Regions from separate parts of the Paenarthrobacter sp. NPDC058040 genome, predicted to be linked through region 1. Evidence: riboswitches for the same ligand, from Rfam matches in the RefSeq annotation. Region 1 holds a riboswitch; each other region holds the start of a gene.

Region 1 (5,386 bases):
GCGGACGACACCGACCCCATTGAGCGCGTCGTGGTAGCCAATGCGGACCAACTGGTTGTGGTGGTGGCCGCGGCCAATCCCGAACCGCGCACAGGTTTCATAGACCGCGCACTGGTGGCAGCTTACGACGCCGGCATCGAGCCGCTGCTCCTGGTCACCAAGGCGGACGTCAAGGATCCTGCGGAATTGCTGGCCAACTACCTCAGCCTCGATTTTCCGGTCATCATCAGCCGCACGGCCGATTCACAGGCCTCCGGTATCGATGCCCGTTCCGATGACGGTCTCTCCGCCCGCCTGGACAGCCAGGCCGTCTCCCGCCTGCGTTCCCACCTCGACGGCAAGGTGACCGTCATGTTGGGGCATTCCGGCGTGGGCAAGTCCACCATGGTCAATGCCCTGACAGGTGCCGAGCGGGCAACCGGCGGGGTGAACGCCGTGACGGGACGCGGCAGGCACACCTCATCCTCCGCTTTGGCCCTCAAACTGGCGGACGCACCGCCGGGCAGTTGGATCATTGACACTCCGGGCATCCGCTCGTTCGGCCTTGCCCACGTGGACCCTGACCGCATCCTGCACTCCTTCCCCGACCTGGAGCCTGGCACGGAGGCCTGCGACCGTGGCTGCAAGCATGACGCCAACGCGGTGAACTGCGGACTGGACGAATGGGTCAACGACGGCCATGCCGGGCCGTCCGGCGTGGCCCGGCTGGCTTCGCTCAGGCGGCTCCTCGGTGCCGACCCGCGCCTCGAAGCCAAGGAAACCAAGGAATTGGGGACGGTCAACTGAGGGTCGGAGCAACACCTCCACCGGTGCGGGAACGATTCACGATAAGTTTGGTGGCATGACCCAATCCGTTTCCAGCTATAACGATGACTTGCGATTGGCCCACGTCCTGGCCGATTCCGTGGACGCCCAGACCATGGACCGGTTCAAGGCCCTGGACCTGCAGATCGAAACCAAGCCCGACCTGACGCCGGTCACGGATGCGGACAAGGCCGCCGAGGAAGCCATCCGTGGGCAGTTGTCGCGTTCACGCCCCCGCGATGCCGTCCTCGGTGAAGAGTTCGGGAGCAGTGGCCACGGTTCCCGGCGTTGGGTCATCGACCCCATTGACGGCACCAAGAACTTCGTCAGGGGCGTTCCCGTGTGGGCCACCCTCATTGCCCTGATCGACGAAGGTGAGCCCGTCGTGGGCGTGGTCAGCGCACCCGCCCTCGGCAAGCGCTGGTGGGCAGCGAAGGACATGGGTGCCTACATGGGCCGTTCGTTGGCCTCGGCCACCAGGCTCAAGGTTTCCAACGTCTCGAACCTGGCCGACGCATCGATGTCCTACTCAAGCCTGTCCGGCTGGAAGGAACGCGGCAACCTCGACGAGTTCCTTGGCCTCACCGAGGACATCTGGCGCACCCGCGCGTACGGCGACTTCTGGTCCTACTGCCTGGTGGCTGAAGGTGCCGTTGACATCGCCTGCGAACCCGAATTGAACCTCTACGACATGGCGGCTCTCGTTCCGATCGTCACCGAAGCCGGAGGACGCTTCACCTCCCTCGAGGGCGAGGACGGACCTTTTGGCGGAAATGCACTGGCCACCAACTCGATCCTGCACTCGGAAGTCCTGAAAAGGCTCAACCCGGGCATCGACGACCTTCTCTGAATAATCGACGGCGGACACCATCATTGGGCGGTGTCCGCCGCACTTTATTCGCCGAATCGACCATTTCCTTATCCGGCGTAACAATCCGCTTAACAAACTGGACGGCTTTGTACCCGACGTGCGGGTGCCTTTATTGTCTTTTACAGGTCACGAGTGCCAGCGCTAAACCCCGGTTTGCTGGCCGGCAACCCTCCATTCGCGGTGGGGTGCCCCGGGTGACGACCAGGCCGGTCCGGAACGGATTCGGCAAGCGCGGATCCCCCGAGGGGGTCCCTCTTGAATGAGGTCCCATGAGCACTGTTACGTTCGAATCCACCGTCGTTCCCACTCTCACGCAGGAAGCCGCGGCCGCGAGGCCCCTTGCTGCCGTGACCGGCGCCGAACTGCAGGCGCCCCTGATCCAGGGTGGCCACGTCCGCTACGCCAACCTCGACTACGGAGCTTCCGCGCCGGCGCTGACCATTGTGTCCGCGTACCTGAACGAGGTCCTGCCTTACTACGCGAGCGTGCACCGCGGCGCCGGATTCGCCTCCCAGATCAGTACGTCGGTGTACGAAAACTCCCGGGACATCGTGCGGGACTTCGTTGGCGGCCGCCCCGACGACTCCGTGATCTTCACACGCAACACCACCGACTCGTTGAACCTGTTGGCTGGATGCCTTCCGCAGGTCGACGGCACTCCCACCGGCGAGGTCCTGTACCTCGACATCGAGCACCACGCCAACCTGCTCCCATGGCAGGGTGTGCCGCACCGCAGCGTGGTCGCGGCTTCCACGCTGGCCGCCACCATCACCAACCTGCGCCACGAACTGACCCAGGGCGGTGTATCGCTGCTCGCTGTTACAGGTGCTTCCAACGTCACAGGCGAGATCCTTCCCATCGCCGAGCTGGCTGCCCTGGCCCACGAATTCGGTGCTCGCATTGTGGTCGACGCAGCACAGCTCGCCCCCCACCGGCGGATCAACATTGCCGAGGCGGACGTGGACTATGTGGTCTTCTCAGGCCACAAGCTCTATGCACCCTTCGGTGCCGGCGTGGTTGTAGGTCGCCCCGATTGGCTCGACGCCGGAACCCCGCACCTGGCCGGCGGCGGCGCAGTCCGCGAAGCCCGCCTTGATTCGGTCAGCTGGGCAACCGGACCCGCGCGCCATGAAGGCGGCTCCCCCAACGTCCTCGGCGCAGCAACACTGGCCCGTGCCACACAGGTCCTGGCCAGCCTTGACCAGCAGGCCTGGCACGACCACGAGGCCGCCATCCGCTCCTACCTCGTGGAAGGGCTGCAGGCGATCGACGGCGTTACCGTCCACCAGATCTTCAGCGATTCCACCGACACCATCGGCGTGGTCAATTTCTCGGTGGAGGGATTCGACGCCGGCCTGGTCGCCGCGTACCTTTCCGCGGAACACGGCGTGGGCCTCCGCGATGGTCGCTTCTGCGCCCACCCGCTCCTCAAGCGCCTCGGCCTGCCATCTGGATCCCTGCGTGCCAGTTTCGGTGTGGGATCACGGCTGGAGGACGCCGCCCGGCTGCTCAAGGGCATCCAGGAGCTCAAAGGCACCGGTCTCGGCTGGGACTACGTGGTTGACGAGGGCCGCTGGGTACCTGCCAACGACCACCGCAGCTACCCCGAATGGGCCCCCAACACGCCCGGCACCGCAGGCGCCGCCCCCTGCACTGTGGACTGATCGCGGCTTTCCGGAAACGCACCGGCCTTGCCTTACGGTAAATTCGTAGGGTATTTCCGGCGTTCGCGGTAAAGGAGTCTGTGCATAGCCATGCCTTCCCAAAGTACCTCCAACGGTTCGCACCTACCCGGCGGACCCAAGCTGCACGCGGTGCGGCGAAAGGAACTGGGGCAGAGCTTCAAGGACGGCGGAGAGCACTACCACTTGGTGCGCCCCGGCTACCCTGCAGACTCCGTGGATTGGTTGCTTCCCCCGGGCGCACGGTCCGCTGCCGACATTGGTGCGGGCACCGGAAAATTCACCGCCCTGCTCGTGGACCGCGGGCTTGATGTGGCCGCCGTCGACCCTTCCACGGACATGCTGGCGCAACTGCGCCTGTCCTGCCCCCAGGCAGTCGCCCTGGAGGGTACGGCGGAGGCGAGCGGACTGGCGGACTCAGCTTTCGACGTCGTCAGTGTCGCCCAGGCCTGGCATTGGTGCGATCCCCTCAAAGCCAGCACGGAAATCGCCCGGGTGCTCCGTCCCCATGGCGTCCTCGGCCTGATCTGGAACCAGTTGGATACGTCCGTCCCATGGGTGCACCGCCTTTCACGCATCATGCATGCCGGCGACGTGCACAAACCGGGGTTCCGACCGGCCATCGGTCCGGAGTTCACCGACCTGGAAAGCCACGTCACGCACTGGGAAGACCCGATGTCCCCCGAGGACATCATGGAGCTGACCAAATCGCGCAGCTATTACCTCCGGGCCAACCAGGCAACCCGCGCTAAAGTCATGGGCAACCTTGACTGGTACCTCTACGAGCACCTTGGCCACGCACCTGGCCAAACAGTGGCCCTGCCGTACGTGACGCAGACGTGGCGGGCCCGCAAGGCCTGTCCTGCCGTCCCACGGTAGGCTTGAGGTGTGAAGACCAGTACGCCCTCCTCCTCGATCGAGGACTACGTCAAGGTCATCTACTCCTTCACGGAGTGGCAGGACAAGCCCATTACGTCCTCCCAACTGGCCCAACGGCTCGGAGTGGCCAATTCCTCCGTCTCCGAAATGGTGCGGAAACTCAAGGACCAAGGGCTGGTTGACCACCAGCCTTACAGCGCCATCCGCCTCACGCCGGACGGCATGCGCTTGGCCTTGGCCATGGTCCGGCGGCACCGTCTCATCGAGACGTACCTCGTTGAAGAACTTGGTTACCGGTGGGACGAAGTCCACGACGAAGCGGAAATGTTGGAACACGCAGTATCGGATACCTTCATTGAACGCATGTCCGCCAAGTTGGGCCACCCTGTCCGGGACCCGCACGGCGACCCCATCCCGTCAGCAGATGGATCCGTGGACCTGCCGCATGCCTACCGCATGATCGAGCTGGACCAGGGACATGCTGGCCGCATCACCCGGATCAGCGATGAAAACCCGGACCTGCTGCGCTATTTGGCCGCCGAGGACATTACCTTGGACGCGCGCATCGAGGTTGTGGGCCGGAAGCCCTTCGGCGGCGCCTTGGTGGTCCGGATCGGCAGCGGTGCACAGCGCCGTGAATTCGATCTCGCTGACGAAATTACCTCGGCGCTGTGGGTCCAGAGCACCGATGTCCACGAAGGCTGCGTCCTCGCCGGCGGCTGACCCGGCCAGGCACCCAGGTCAGTCAAGCGGACCGACCGGATCGCCGTCGTCGTTCGCGTCCGCTGGCGTCCCCGCAGCGGCACCCGCCGTGTCGCGAACCGGGTTGCGGATCCCGACGGCGGAAGCCACCGCCCCGAGCACGAACAGTCCCGCCGTGACCAGGAGGGCGTTGTACAAGCCGTCGCGGGTAAAGACCGGGCCCACAATAAGGCCGGCGAAGGCGATGCAGATCAGTCCGGCAATGCGGGCCACTGCGTTGTTGACCGCGGAGCCGATCCCGGCCTCTTCGGGAGGAACCGCACCGAGGATGGCGGCCGTGAGCGGGGCCACGAGTGTGGCCAGCCCCAAGCCAAATACCACTTGGCCCGGAAAGACCTGCGTCCAGTAATCCAGCGGCTCTTGGACGGAGAGGGACATCAGGAACCCG
Region 2 (5,386 bases), on a different contig from region 1:
CCGGACGCCCCGTGATGGCGATGTCGTTCAGTTTCCCGAGGTGTTCCCGCAGCCGAAGGCTCTCCCCGAGGAACACGGTTGAGAACAAACCCCGCTCGGCGCCCTGGACCAGTTCGGCGTACTTGTCGAAGTCGTAATAGTCCTCCAGGCGGTCCGTCCTGCTCCAGTCGTAGTTGGGGCTGAACGGTTGGAACAGCGCCAAATGGATGCGGGCCTCCGGACGGACGTAGTCGATGCTCATGCTGGCTCCTTGCTGGTGGCGAATGAGTTCACGGGCTCGGGCAAGCCCAAGGATTCCCGGAGCGTGGTCCCGGCAGCCGGAGGCACGAAGACCCCGCTGGAGATGAGGCCCGGGATCACCTCGGCGGTGATCACTTCCAGTTCGGCGTCCAGGACTGCGGGCAGCAGCCGCACGCCATCCACGACGCCGGACAGTTCAGTCAGCAGGACGCGCAGGCCTCCCGCGTCCCCCACAAAGCGCAAGACGTCCGGCGCTGACGGCCACGGCGAAGCCGAGTCCAGCGCGTGGAGGCGTTCGTCCGCCCATAGGGTGCCGGCGTCGAGCACTACCTCCAGGTCAGCCACGACGCGAAGGTCGCCCCGCCGTCGTTGTTCCGCCGCGGCGGCGGCGACACCCGCGACAGTGGCTGCACTGACCACCACTACGTCGGGCAGCTCAGCAGCCAACTGTGCGGGACGTCCGAACACCACAGGCTGGCCCTGTGGCGGGCGGGGTGTGATGGACGGGCCTTTGATGGAGAAGAATTCGCCTTTGAAGTCCGCGTAGTGGAACCTGTCCAGGTCCAGGAAGCGGTTGTTGGCGGCGTCGGCGATGAACACGCCGTCTTCCCACGTGTCCCATAGACGACGGGTGGCCGCGACTACCTCTGCGGCCTCGCGCTGGACCACGTTCCGGTCCTGGACCGGTTCCGAACCATAGCTCGCGGCGATCGCCGGCGACTCCAGCGCCTCGGCCAGCCAGCCTGAGCGGCCCCTCGATGCCCAGTCCAGGCTGGCCAGTTGGTTGGCAAGGTGGAATGGCTCCGCATGGATGGTGTTCACGGCGGGAACCAGGGCCAGCCGGTCCGTCATGGCAGCCACGAACGCTGCGACTTCCACGGTGTCCAAGCGGCCCGTCACGTTGGGGCTGCCCTGCCCAGTGCCGTCGCGGAAGGTGGCGAACGTGAAGCCGGCGGCTTCGGCCTTCGACGCGACGGCGGCGAAGCGCTTTGGCGTTAGCAGCTCCGTCGGTGGGTGGTTGGCCTGGCGCCAGGCAGCGGGGTGGGCTCCATCGCCGTCCAGTTCAATGCCGAGTGCAAACTTGCTCATGGAATTCCCCTACTTCCAGATCGCGCGTACGTATTGCTTTTGCCACAGCTGTTCTGCCGGCTTGTGCCCGAGTTCGTGCGCGGCCCGCAGCCCAAACGCCGGGTCCGCCAATCCGGCCCGGCCGACGAAAACTGCATCGGCAGTTCCCGATGCGACAATCCCTTCGGCTTCCTGCGGCGACGTGAGGAGCCCGACGGCGGCAACCGGCACCTCCGCTTTGGCGCCGATGTGCTGGGCGAGCGGCACTTGATAGCCCGGACCGAGCGGAATCCCGGCCGGAAGGATGCCGCCGCTGGAAACATCCACCAGATCTACCCCGTGCTCCCGCAACCAGCCCGAAACTTCGGCAGTGTCATGGACAGTGAGGCCGTTCTCCAGCCAATCCGTGGCCGAAAGCCGGACGAAGAGTGAAGGGCCCGTGGTGCCCAGGACCTGCCGGACGGCGTCCACAACCTCCAACAGCAGCCTGGCCCGGTTTTGGAGCGGGCCGCCGTAGTGGTCCGTGCGTTCATTGGAGAGAGGAGAGAGGAAGGTGTGCAGGAGGAAACCATGCCCGGCCTGGATTTCGACGACGTCGAACCCGGCACCGCGCGCACGGACGGCGCTGGACGCGAAGTCTTCCACGATGCTTCGTAGTTGCGCTTCGGTGGCCTGCTTTGGTTCGGGCGATCCGGGGAAGGCCAAGGGGGAGGCAGAGATGGGAGTCCACCCGCCGTCTTCAACAGGCAGGGGGCCCGGTACCGCATCCCACGGGGAGCGCAGGGACGCTTTCCGGCCTGCGTGGGAAAGCTGGATGCCGATCTTGGTGCCGCGTTCGTGGACGAAGTCGACGATGTCCTGCCAGGCCTGCTCCTGGTTGTCGTTCCACAGGCCGGTGTCGCCCAGGGAGATGCGGGCTTCCGGGGAAACAGCCGTGGCCTCGGCGAAGATCAGGCCGAAGCCGCCCGCTGCCCGTGCCCCGAGGTGGACCAGGTGCCACGGTCCCGGGATGCCGTCTTCCGCGGAGTACTGGCACATCGGTGAAAGCCAGAGCCGGTTGGCGAACGTGCGGTGCCCGAGGGTGATGGGTTGGAAGAGGCTGACTCTGGTTTGCGTAGCTGTTTGGGGCGCGTTCATGCAGCTCCTCGTGCTTCAGGGGCCGCAGACAGCCGGCTCGACATTCGCTTGCCGCAGGCGCGGCCAGGTCTGTTTCCGGAGCACCCCGCCACTTCAATGCCTGAGGGTTGCCACAGCACCAGCCGGTCCTTGGCGTGCTGACTCTTGACCTATGGCTCGAATCTAGGGCGGGCCCGGGCGGGCCAACAAACACGGTGTCTTGCGGCGTCAAGGGGAGAAATGGCGCGTCAAGGAAGGGCGCATTGCGTAACGATTACCGCATCGACGTGGCCTTTCACTGCTTCGCCGTGAGGACCCTTTGCCTCGTCCTCGATCGTCCAGGGCCGCGGCATCTGTAATTGTAAGGATACTTATTATAGGCTGGTACTGGAGAGGCATTCTGAGCGGCCAGGTGCCCTGCGTGAGGTCAATGATGCCAACCCCGAACGCCGACGCCCGTCGGAGCGTGCCTGTCCGGCGGCTCGTGATGCAATGAAAGGGGTTTGGCCGTGGGAGCTGAAATGCCATTGGCCGATGAATTGGTTGGAGTTTTTGCGCGTGCATCCCAAATGCTCCTTAGTGAGGAAACCGTCTCCAGCGCTCTGGGGCTGATCACCCACGCCGCCGTGTTGGCCGTCGACGATGCCTCCGGTGCGGGGGTGTCGCTGATGGATGCCGACGGCAGGCGCAGCAGTACCGCTTCGACAAGCAGCCTGGTTGCCCGGGCTGATGCGCTTCAATACGAACTTGGCCAGGGCCCGTGCCTGACAGCTTGGGCCTCCGGCCAGCCGGTGAAGGTCGACGATCTGCGCACCGACGGGCGCTGGCCTGAATGGTGTGCGGCGGCGGCGGATCTGGGGTTCCGTTCCTGCGTGAGCGTTCCGTTGCTTTCCAGTGACCTCGCCTTTGGCGCCATCAAGATTTACTGGGAAATGCCCCAGTACTCCTCTCCCCGCCTGATACAGCTCCTGGAGGTCTTTGCCGCGCAGGCCTCGATCTTCCTGATCAACGTCCAGGCCCGCGAGCGCGTGGCGATGCTCAGTGATCAGCTCAAGGCGACTCTGAGCCAGCGTGAGACCAATGGCACAGCCAAGGGAGTCATCATGGCCAGGCTTCACTTGAGCGAGGGAGAGACCATACTGCATCTGATCGCCAGATCAAGCAGGGAAGGCCGGCCGCTGCACGAAATTGCGCAGGAAGTAATCGAGGCGTTGCCGGGGCTCGGTTCGTGACCGGGGGTGAGCCATGGCGGTCCGTGGAGGCGAGGACGAACAACGAAGACGCTTCAGGATAGCGTTCGAGGCGGTGGACCTGACGCTGGAACAAGTCTGGATGGCGTACTTCGGCGTTGGTGGCATGTCCGGCATTGTCGAAGTCCAGGCCTATCTTTACGGGGCTTTGAGCCTTCCCTCGATCGAGCGGGACTTGCTGGCCCATGCCTTGAACGAGACGCTCGACGCCAAGGGCCTTAATGGGCATCGTGCCAGTTACAGCCACGAGGACTTCGGAACGGACGACGACGGCCTGGCGGGCGGCGCGCTGTAGCGTCGCCGGCGTCGGTGGCTTCTATGCACGACCTGCGGTGCGAAGCTCGCCATCATGCCGGGCCTGCGGTGGGGCTGGGTGGACCGTCGGGCGACTTGGAGGAGTCCAGGATGTCGATCGCGATCTCGCGGAGGCGCCGGTTGCTGTTGACGGATGCCAAATGCAGAAGGGATGAGGCCTTCTCCCGACCGCATTGGTTCTGCAGCATGATTAACGACACTGCTGCCTCAACAACTGCACGGGACTGCAGGGCCGAGCGGAGGTGCTCCGGGAATGGCTCGGGCACGTGGATCCGCAACGCGAGCCGCAGGCTTTTCGAGATCACGGCTGCGTGCCGCTGGACTGCCGCGACGGTGAATTCGTCAAAGACCCCCGGACTCAGTGCGTAGCAGTTCAGCGCGGCGCGTGAAGTCGTGCGCGTTTCAATGGGGACAGCCAGAACCGAGCGAACCCCTTGGCCGGCCACGGCGGCCGCATATTGCTCCCAGCGTTCGTCGGCATCTAAATCGTCAACCAGCACGGTGGTCTGGCTGCGCAACGCTGTCAGGCATGGCCCGTCGTCGTATGCGTACTGTTTTTCGTCAAGGCGGCGGGCCTTCGAGGTGCTGCTGGCTACCGTGGCGGGTGAGCCGTCGTGCTCAACGGTGATGGCGCAAAGCATGGCCTCCCCGCTTCCCAGCAGTGATGCCGAGATGATGGTCAGGCCAAGAAGGAACTCCGAGAAGCCCGGACTCTCCAGCAACAGATCCTGTAACTGCCCAGGGTTGGAGCAGTTTCATCGTCAGCCATGATGCCCCTGATCCACGACAGAACGCATAATCATTGCGTCAGGTCGTTCCCCAGCGCGGCCGGGCGCTCCAAGACGACAGGACAGAAGGCCTTGGATCCTGGACCGGGACATCTCGCGGAATATCCCATCACCTACGCTACGCTCCAACCACGTTTTCCACACGGTTCAATCAGGTGCGGCGCCCTGGACTGATGATAAGGATACTGATAATCCTGTAGGAAAGACCCGAAACCACCGTTGGAAGGTTGCTCCATGACAGTAAGCAATGCGACCACCACGAGGACCTCCTCCGCCCGCTGGCTGAAAAGTACGGCGAAGAATCCCCGGGCAACGAACCCGAACGGCTCCACGCGGACGGCTTGTCCACAACGCGAAGTGGTCCGGTGGGACTGCTGCGGGATCTTCAGGACGTCTACATTCTGGCGAGCCTCGTGGACATGACCTGGACGGTGGTGGAGCAGGCACGGTCCGCGCTCCGCGACCAAGAGCTGCTCACCGCCGTCGAAACCTGCCAGAAGGAAACCCAAACCCAGCTCGGCTGGCTCAAAACCAGAATCAAGCAGGCCGCACCGCAGGCGTTGCTGGTCGCGGAGTAGAAAGGGGAGCAGCCGCCTCAGGTGTTCCGGT
Region 3 (5,386 bases), on a different contig from region 1:
CCGCGAGGCGCGCAACCCCGGAAACGAACGTGCCGTCGTCGTGGTTTCCGTGAAGGAAAGCACGACGACGGCAACGGAACCAACCGCCGGTGGCCCGGTTTCAGCGGGCCCGACGTCGGGAGGTACTCAGCGCTCGGAGGCCACCGAATCGGTGGACGCCTGAGCGGTTTCGGCGGGCGGGGCCGTGGGGCCGGTGGTGGGGACGCCGGCGTCGCGGAGGGCCGGGAAGCCGCCATCCACGTGCACGGCGTTGGCGTACCCCAGGACCTTGAGCTTCTCAGCGACAGGACGCGAGCCGTTCACGGAGCCGCAGAAGACCACGATCTTCTGGTCGGGCCCGGTGACCTGGCTGAGGCGGTGAGGCGAATCCGGCGCGAAGTCTTCCGCAACGTGCTCCCGGTTCACGATCACGGCGCCGGGTACTGCGCCGGTGCTGGCGCGGCCGCCTTCGCTGCGGACATCAATGAGCAGGACACCCTCTTGGATCAACGCGGCAGCTTCCTCCGCGGTGATGAGCTGGGTGTCTTCCTGGGTTTCGGTCGTTTGCGTAGTCATGGTGCTCCTTTTTTCGGTGTGGGTCATGGACAGGTTCTTCAGAGGCCCCAGGCCTCGGCGAGCAACTGATAGGAGTTCTCGCGGTCGGCGGGGTCATGGGCGATCGTCGTGATCAACAGTTCTTGGGCTCCGGTGGCACGTTGCAGGGTCCGCAGGTTTTCGCTCACCTGCTGCGGGTCGCCCACAAAGCGGGTGTCCAGCCGGTCCTTGACCAATGCTTCGGCTTCGGCGTCCAGGGTGAATTCGGTGGCGTCATCGGGCGATGGATACGGCACGGCACCTTGGCCGCTCCGGATTCCGTGCACCCACTGGGCGTAACCGCGGGCCAGCCGCCTGGCACTGAACTCCTCGGGGGCCACCAGGACGTCGGCGGAGACGATCACGCGCGGTTCCTGGAGCGTCGCCGAGGGCTTGAAGTGGGCCCGGTATTCCGCGATCGAGTCCAGGACGGTGGCCGGGGCCACGTGGTAGTTGGCGCCGAAGGGGAGGCCAAGCTTGCCTGCGAGCCTGGCACTGGGTCCTGCCGTGGAGCCGTGGATCCAGAACTGGGGTGCCTGGCCCAGGGCGGGCGTGGCCGTGACTTCCTCGCCGTGCTTGGTGCGGTAATCGCCCGTGAAGAAGCCGATGATGTCCTGGACATCGTTTTCGAAGTTGTCCGTGTCCCCGGGGAAGCGGCCCAGGAGTTCGCCTTGCAGCCGGAATTTTCGGGGCAGGACCGCGCCGAAGATCGGGCGGGGTGCCGGGACAACCAGGCCGTCCACCACTCGTTCGCCCGGCTCGTCCACAGCATCCGGCGCCACGAAACCCGGGGCCGGCTCGCTGGGGGACTTGGGCGGACCCGAACGGCCAAAGCCCAGGTCCAGCCTGTCCGGGAACACGGCGGCGAGGGTTCCTATGCTCTCCGCAATCTGCAGCGGACGGTAGTTGCCCAGCAGGGTTGCCGCCGTGCCCACCCGGATGGTCCGGGTTGCCGATGCCACGAGGCCCGCCAGGATGTGCGGGGCCGAACCTGCCACGCCGTCGTTGAGGTGGTGCTCCGCCAGCCAATAGCGCGAATAGCCCGCTGCTTCGGCGGCGACGGCCAGCGCGATGGTGCTCCGCAGGGCGTCGCCTGAACTCTGGTGGGCTGAGACGGGACTGAGGTCAAGGACTGACAGGGGGGTCACGGATGGCTTCGGCATGTCATGACACTACGGACGCCCACGGCGGTGCCAAAGCCCGGTTGTCACCCGGCTCAACTGGGCTACATGGTGCTCAATCCGGCGCAACGGAAAGTCACACCGGGCTCCCGGAATACCGGAAAATGACGAACTTGGCAGCCCTTTGACGCGGTGTTTCCCGCGTTGACTCCGCGCGTCGGGACCGTTTGTACATTCCTTGGAGCTGCTCCTAGATTCAATCCCAGGTCAAGAGTCAGCACGCCAAGGACCGGCTCGTGCTGCGGCAACCCTCAGGCATTAAGTGGCGGGGTGCTCCGGAAACAGACCTGGCCGCATGTGCGGCAAGTGAATGTCAACCGGCCGCGTGGCGGCCTCTGAAAAGAGAGAATCATGCCTTCCAACTCTGTACCCGAATTCCGTTCACGTGTGGTGGCCTTGGAGCTCGACGGCGATGGAGCCCACCCGGCTGCATGGCGAAAGGCCCTACATGAGCCGCAGGCACTGTTGGGGGGCCAGCGGATCCGTGAGACCGTCCAGGCGGCGGACATTGCGGGCTTCCATCTGGCCACCTTCAAGGACACGCGCGTTGTGGACGCCGGCAGCACCGGTATCGCCGGACGGCTCGACGCGATCCAACGGGCCGCCTTCGCCGCCCCCATCACCAGTTCGCTTGGACTGGTACCGGAAGCCGGAACGCTCTTCACTGAGCCGTTCCATGTGGCCACTCAACTGGCAAGCCTCGACTACTCCTCCCACGGCAGGGCCGGCTGGTTGGTGAACGCGGCCAACGTGGAGCAGGAAGCGCGTTCGGTGGGCCGGACACCGCTGCCGGCGCATGAAGCAACAAGCGAAGCAGCCGACGTGGTCCAAGCCAGCCGCAGGCTCTGGGATTCCTGGGAAGACGACGCCGTGATCCGCGACGCAGCCACCGGGCGCTACCTCGACCGGAACAAGCTGCATTACGCCGACTTCGAGGGCGAGCGTTTCTCGGTGAAAGGCCCGTCCATCATTCCGCGTCCGTTGCAGGGCCAGTTGGTGGTCTTCGCCCCCGCCGGCCTGCTTCCCGCCGTCGAAGCTGATGTGGCACTGGTGTCCGCGGACACCGCCGAAGCCCTCCCGCAAGCAGCCCAGGCAGCAGCCGCGGCCGGTGCGCCGCGGACCCTCGTGGAACTGGACGTCATCCTTGATTCCCGGGGCCAGTCTGCCGAGGACCGCTTGGCCGAGCTTGACGCGTACCAAGAATGGCAGGGCGGCGCCCGGTACGTCGGCGACGCGCAGGGCCTCATCGACCTCCTCACCACCTTGTTTGCGGCCGCCGACGGGGTCCGCCTCAAGCCTGCCGTCCTGGACATCGACCTCCCTGAGCTGGCCCACAAAGTTCTGCCCGCCCTGCACGAGAGCGGCCTGGTGGTTCCACCGGCTCCAGGATCAACGCTTCGTGAAGCGTTCAGCCTTCCCCGCCCCGCCAACCGCTACGCAGCGGCCTGAATGACGCGCACGCCCCGCCCAGAGCAACACATCCAGAGAGCAGAACCATGACCAAGCATCACCGCATCGCAGGCAACGGGCAGATCCAGTTCGGCGTCTTCTTCCAAGGCGTCAACCACACCACGGTCTGGAAGGACCCGGCCAGCGGCTCGCAGACTGACTTCGAGTCCTTCCGCCGCGTCGCCCAGACGGCCGAGCGTGGCCTCTTCACCGCCTTCTTCCTCGGAGAAGGGCTCCGCCTCCGTGAACACCTCGGCAAGATCCACGACTTCGACGTCGCAGGCCGCCCCGACGCGCAGACCGCCCTTGCCGCGCTCGCAGCCATCACTACCAACATCGGTTTGGTGGCAACGCAGAACACCACGTACAACGACCCCGCGGACCTTGCCCACCGCCTCGCCAGCCTGGATCTCCTCTCCGGCGGCCGGGCAGCGTGGAACATCGTCACCACGGACAACGCATGGACCGGTGCCAATTTCAGGCGCGGCGGGTTCCTCAAGCACGAGGACCGCTACATCCGGGCCGAAGCGTTCGTCCAGACGGCAAAGGCAATTTGGGATTCCTGGGCCGACGGCGCAATCGCCGGGTCCCGGAGTGACGCCCGCTGGCTCCGCGAGGACGCCATCAGTACGGTGAAGCGCAACGACCAGAGCTTCGACGTCGAGATCACCGGCCGGCTTCCCCGCTCCAGCCAGCACCACCCGGTGTTGTTCCAAGCTGGCGATTCGCCGGACGGCCGCGATTTCGCGGTCCGGAATGCGGACGTCATCTTCTCCGCGCACCCCGAACTGGGGGACGCCAAGAAGTTCCGCGAAGACATCGTTGCCAGGACCCTCAAAGCCGGCCGCCCGGCAGACGACGTCAAGATCTTCCCCGGCCAGGAGTTCATCCTCGGCGCCACGGCTGCCGAAGCCGAGGAGAAGCACCAATGGGTCCGTTCGCAGCAGGTTGGTCCGGAAACCGCCATTGCCTACCTCGAACAGTTCTGGGGCCGCACGCTTACTGAATATGACCCCGACGGCCCCTTGCCGGACATCGACCCCGTGGTTGACGTCACCAACCCCACCCGTGGCAACGCCTTCCACGGCAAGAGCGCCAAGGAACTCGCAGCCCAGTGGCGTGACGAGGCCAAGGACAAGCGCCTGTCCATCCGCCAGTTCGTGGCTGCCCGCTCCCGCCTGAATGGCCGGGGACTGGTGGGCTCCTACGACGACGTCGCGGACAAGCTCGCCGAATACGCCCACACCGGAGCCGTTGACGGTTTCAATATCACGCCCTGGATTGTTCCGTCCGGGCTCGACGAGATCGTCAACGAACTCGTCCCCAGGCTCCAGGACCGCGGCGTCTACCGCACCGAATACGAAGGCAGCAACCTCCGCGAAAACCTCGGGCTTCGCGAGCCCCTCACCCGTCGCGGCTCCCTCACCAGCACCCAACTCACCGAAAGCGAAAACGTCGCATGAGACTCCCCAAACCATCTGCCGCCCGCGGCGCAAAGAAGCCTGCCGCCGTTGTAAGCGTCCTGGGAGCCGTTGCGCTCCTGGCCTCCGCCTGCGGTGGAGGGGCCGACGCCGGTGCGCAGCAAAGTGCCGCCGCCTCACCCGTGCCGGGTGGGAACCTGAGTTTCGCGGTGTCCGTTGACCGTGGCTGCATCGACCCGCAGCAGGTGGGCAACAACGACGCGATCGCGATTGCCAGGCAGACCGTGGCGTCCCTGACGTCGCAGGACCCGAAGACCGGTGAGATCGTGCCTTGGCTCGCGGAGAAGTTCGAAAACAACGCGGACGCCACGAGCTTCACGTTCACCCTCCGCACAGGTGCCACGTATGCCGACGGAACGGCGATTGACGCTGCCTCGGTCAAGACCAACTTTGAAGCCATCAAGGCCCTCGGCGCCAAAGCCACCCTGGGCTCCACGTACCTCAGCGACGTCAGCGCCATCACGGTGAAGGACCCGCAGACGGTAGTAGTGGACTTCTCCAAGCCGAACGCCCAGTTCCTCCAGGCCACGTCCACGTTCACGCTGGGGCTCTTGTCACCGGCATCGGCCAAGTTGTCCGAGGCGGACCGTTGCGCCGGCAAGTTCTCCGGTTCGGGCCCCTTCAGCGTGAAGAGCTACACCGTGGACAAGGAAGCCGTCCTGGAACGCCGTACCGGTTACAGCTGGCCATCGTCCACCAACA

What was found. Region 1 has a riboswitch for S-adenosylmethionine ahead of ACFVSJ_RS08220 (aminotransferase class V-fold PLP-dependent enzyme). Riboswitches for the same ligand answer to the same signal wherever they lie in the genome.
Region 2: linked by a shared signal. The riboswitch ahead of ACFVSJ_RS17900 (NADH:flavin oxidoreductase/NADH oxidase) and the one ahead of ACFVSJ_RS08220 (aminotransferase class V-fold PLP-dependent enzyme) in region 1 are both predicted to bind S-adenosylmethionine.
Region 3: linked by a shared signal. The riboswitch ahead of ACFVSJ_RS21755 (LLM class flavin-dependent oxidoreductase) and the one ahead of ACFVSJ_RS08220 (aminotransferase class V-fold PLP-dependent enzyme) in region 1 are both predicted to bind S-adenosylmethionine.

The regions. Positions count from the first base shown of each region.
Region 1 covers NZ_JBHVRN010000005.1:92,420-97,805, reverse strand. The annotation lists gene ACFVSJ_RS08230 (ribosome small subunit-dependent GTPase A) at 1-786, shown strand, start outside; gene hisN (histidinol-phosphatase) at 842-1,654, shown strand; SAM riboswitch class IV at 1,800-1,913, shown strand; gene ACFVSJ_RS08220 (aminotransferase class V-fold PLP-dependent enzyme) at 1,945-3,339, shown strand; gene ACFVSJ_RS08215 (class I SAM-dependent methyltransferase) at 3,430-4,236, shown strand; gene ACFVSJ_RS08210 (metal-dependent transcriptional regulator) at 4,246-4,959, shown strand; gene ACFVSJ_RS08205 (MFS transporter) at 4,978-5,386, opposite strand, start outside.
Region 2 covers NZ_JBHVRN010000013.1:13,587-18,972, forward strand. The annotation lists gene ACFVSJ_RS17890 (NtaA/DmoA family FMN-dependent monooxygenase) at 1-241, opposite strand, end outside; gene ACFVSJ_RS17895 (LLM class flavin-dependent oxidoreductase) at 238-1,329, opposite strand; gene ACFVSJ_RS17900 (NADH:flavin oxidoreductase/NADH oxidase) at 1,339-2,445, opposite strand; SAM riboswitch class IV at 2,485-2,595, opposite strand; gene ACFVSJ_RS17905 (GAF and ANTAR domain-containing protein) at 2,946-3,656, shown strand; gene ACFVSJ_RS17910 (hypothetical protein) at 3,670-3,969, shown strand; gene ACFVSJ_RS17915 (GAF and ANTAR domain-containing protein) at 4,022-4,711, opposite strand; gene ACFVSJ_RS17920 (hypothetical protein) at 5,005-5,355, shown strand; gene ACFVSJ_RS17925 (SRPBCC family protein) at 5,373-5,386, opposite strand, start outside.
Region 3 covers NZ_JBHVRN010000018.1:78,473-83,858, forward strand. The annotation lists gene ACFVSJ_RS21740 (MFS transporter) at 1-163, shown strand, start outside; gene ACFVSJ_RS21745 (rhodanese-like domain-containing protein) at 127-555, opposite strand; gene ACFVSJ_RS21750 (LLM class flavin-dependent oxidoreductase) at 594-1,736, opposite strand; SAM riboswitch class IV at 1,960-2,069, shown strand; gene ACFVSJ_RS21755 (LLM class flavin-dependent oxidoreductase) at 2,106-3,203, shown strand; gene ACFVSJ_RS21760 (NtaA/DmoA family FMN-dependent monooxygenase) at 3,251-4,666, shown strand; gene ACFVSJ_RS21765 (ABC transporter substrate-binding protein) at 4,663-5,386, shown strand, end outside.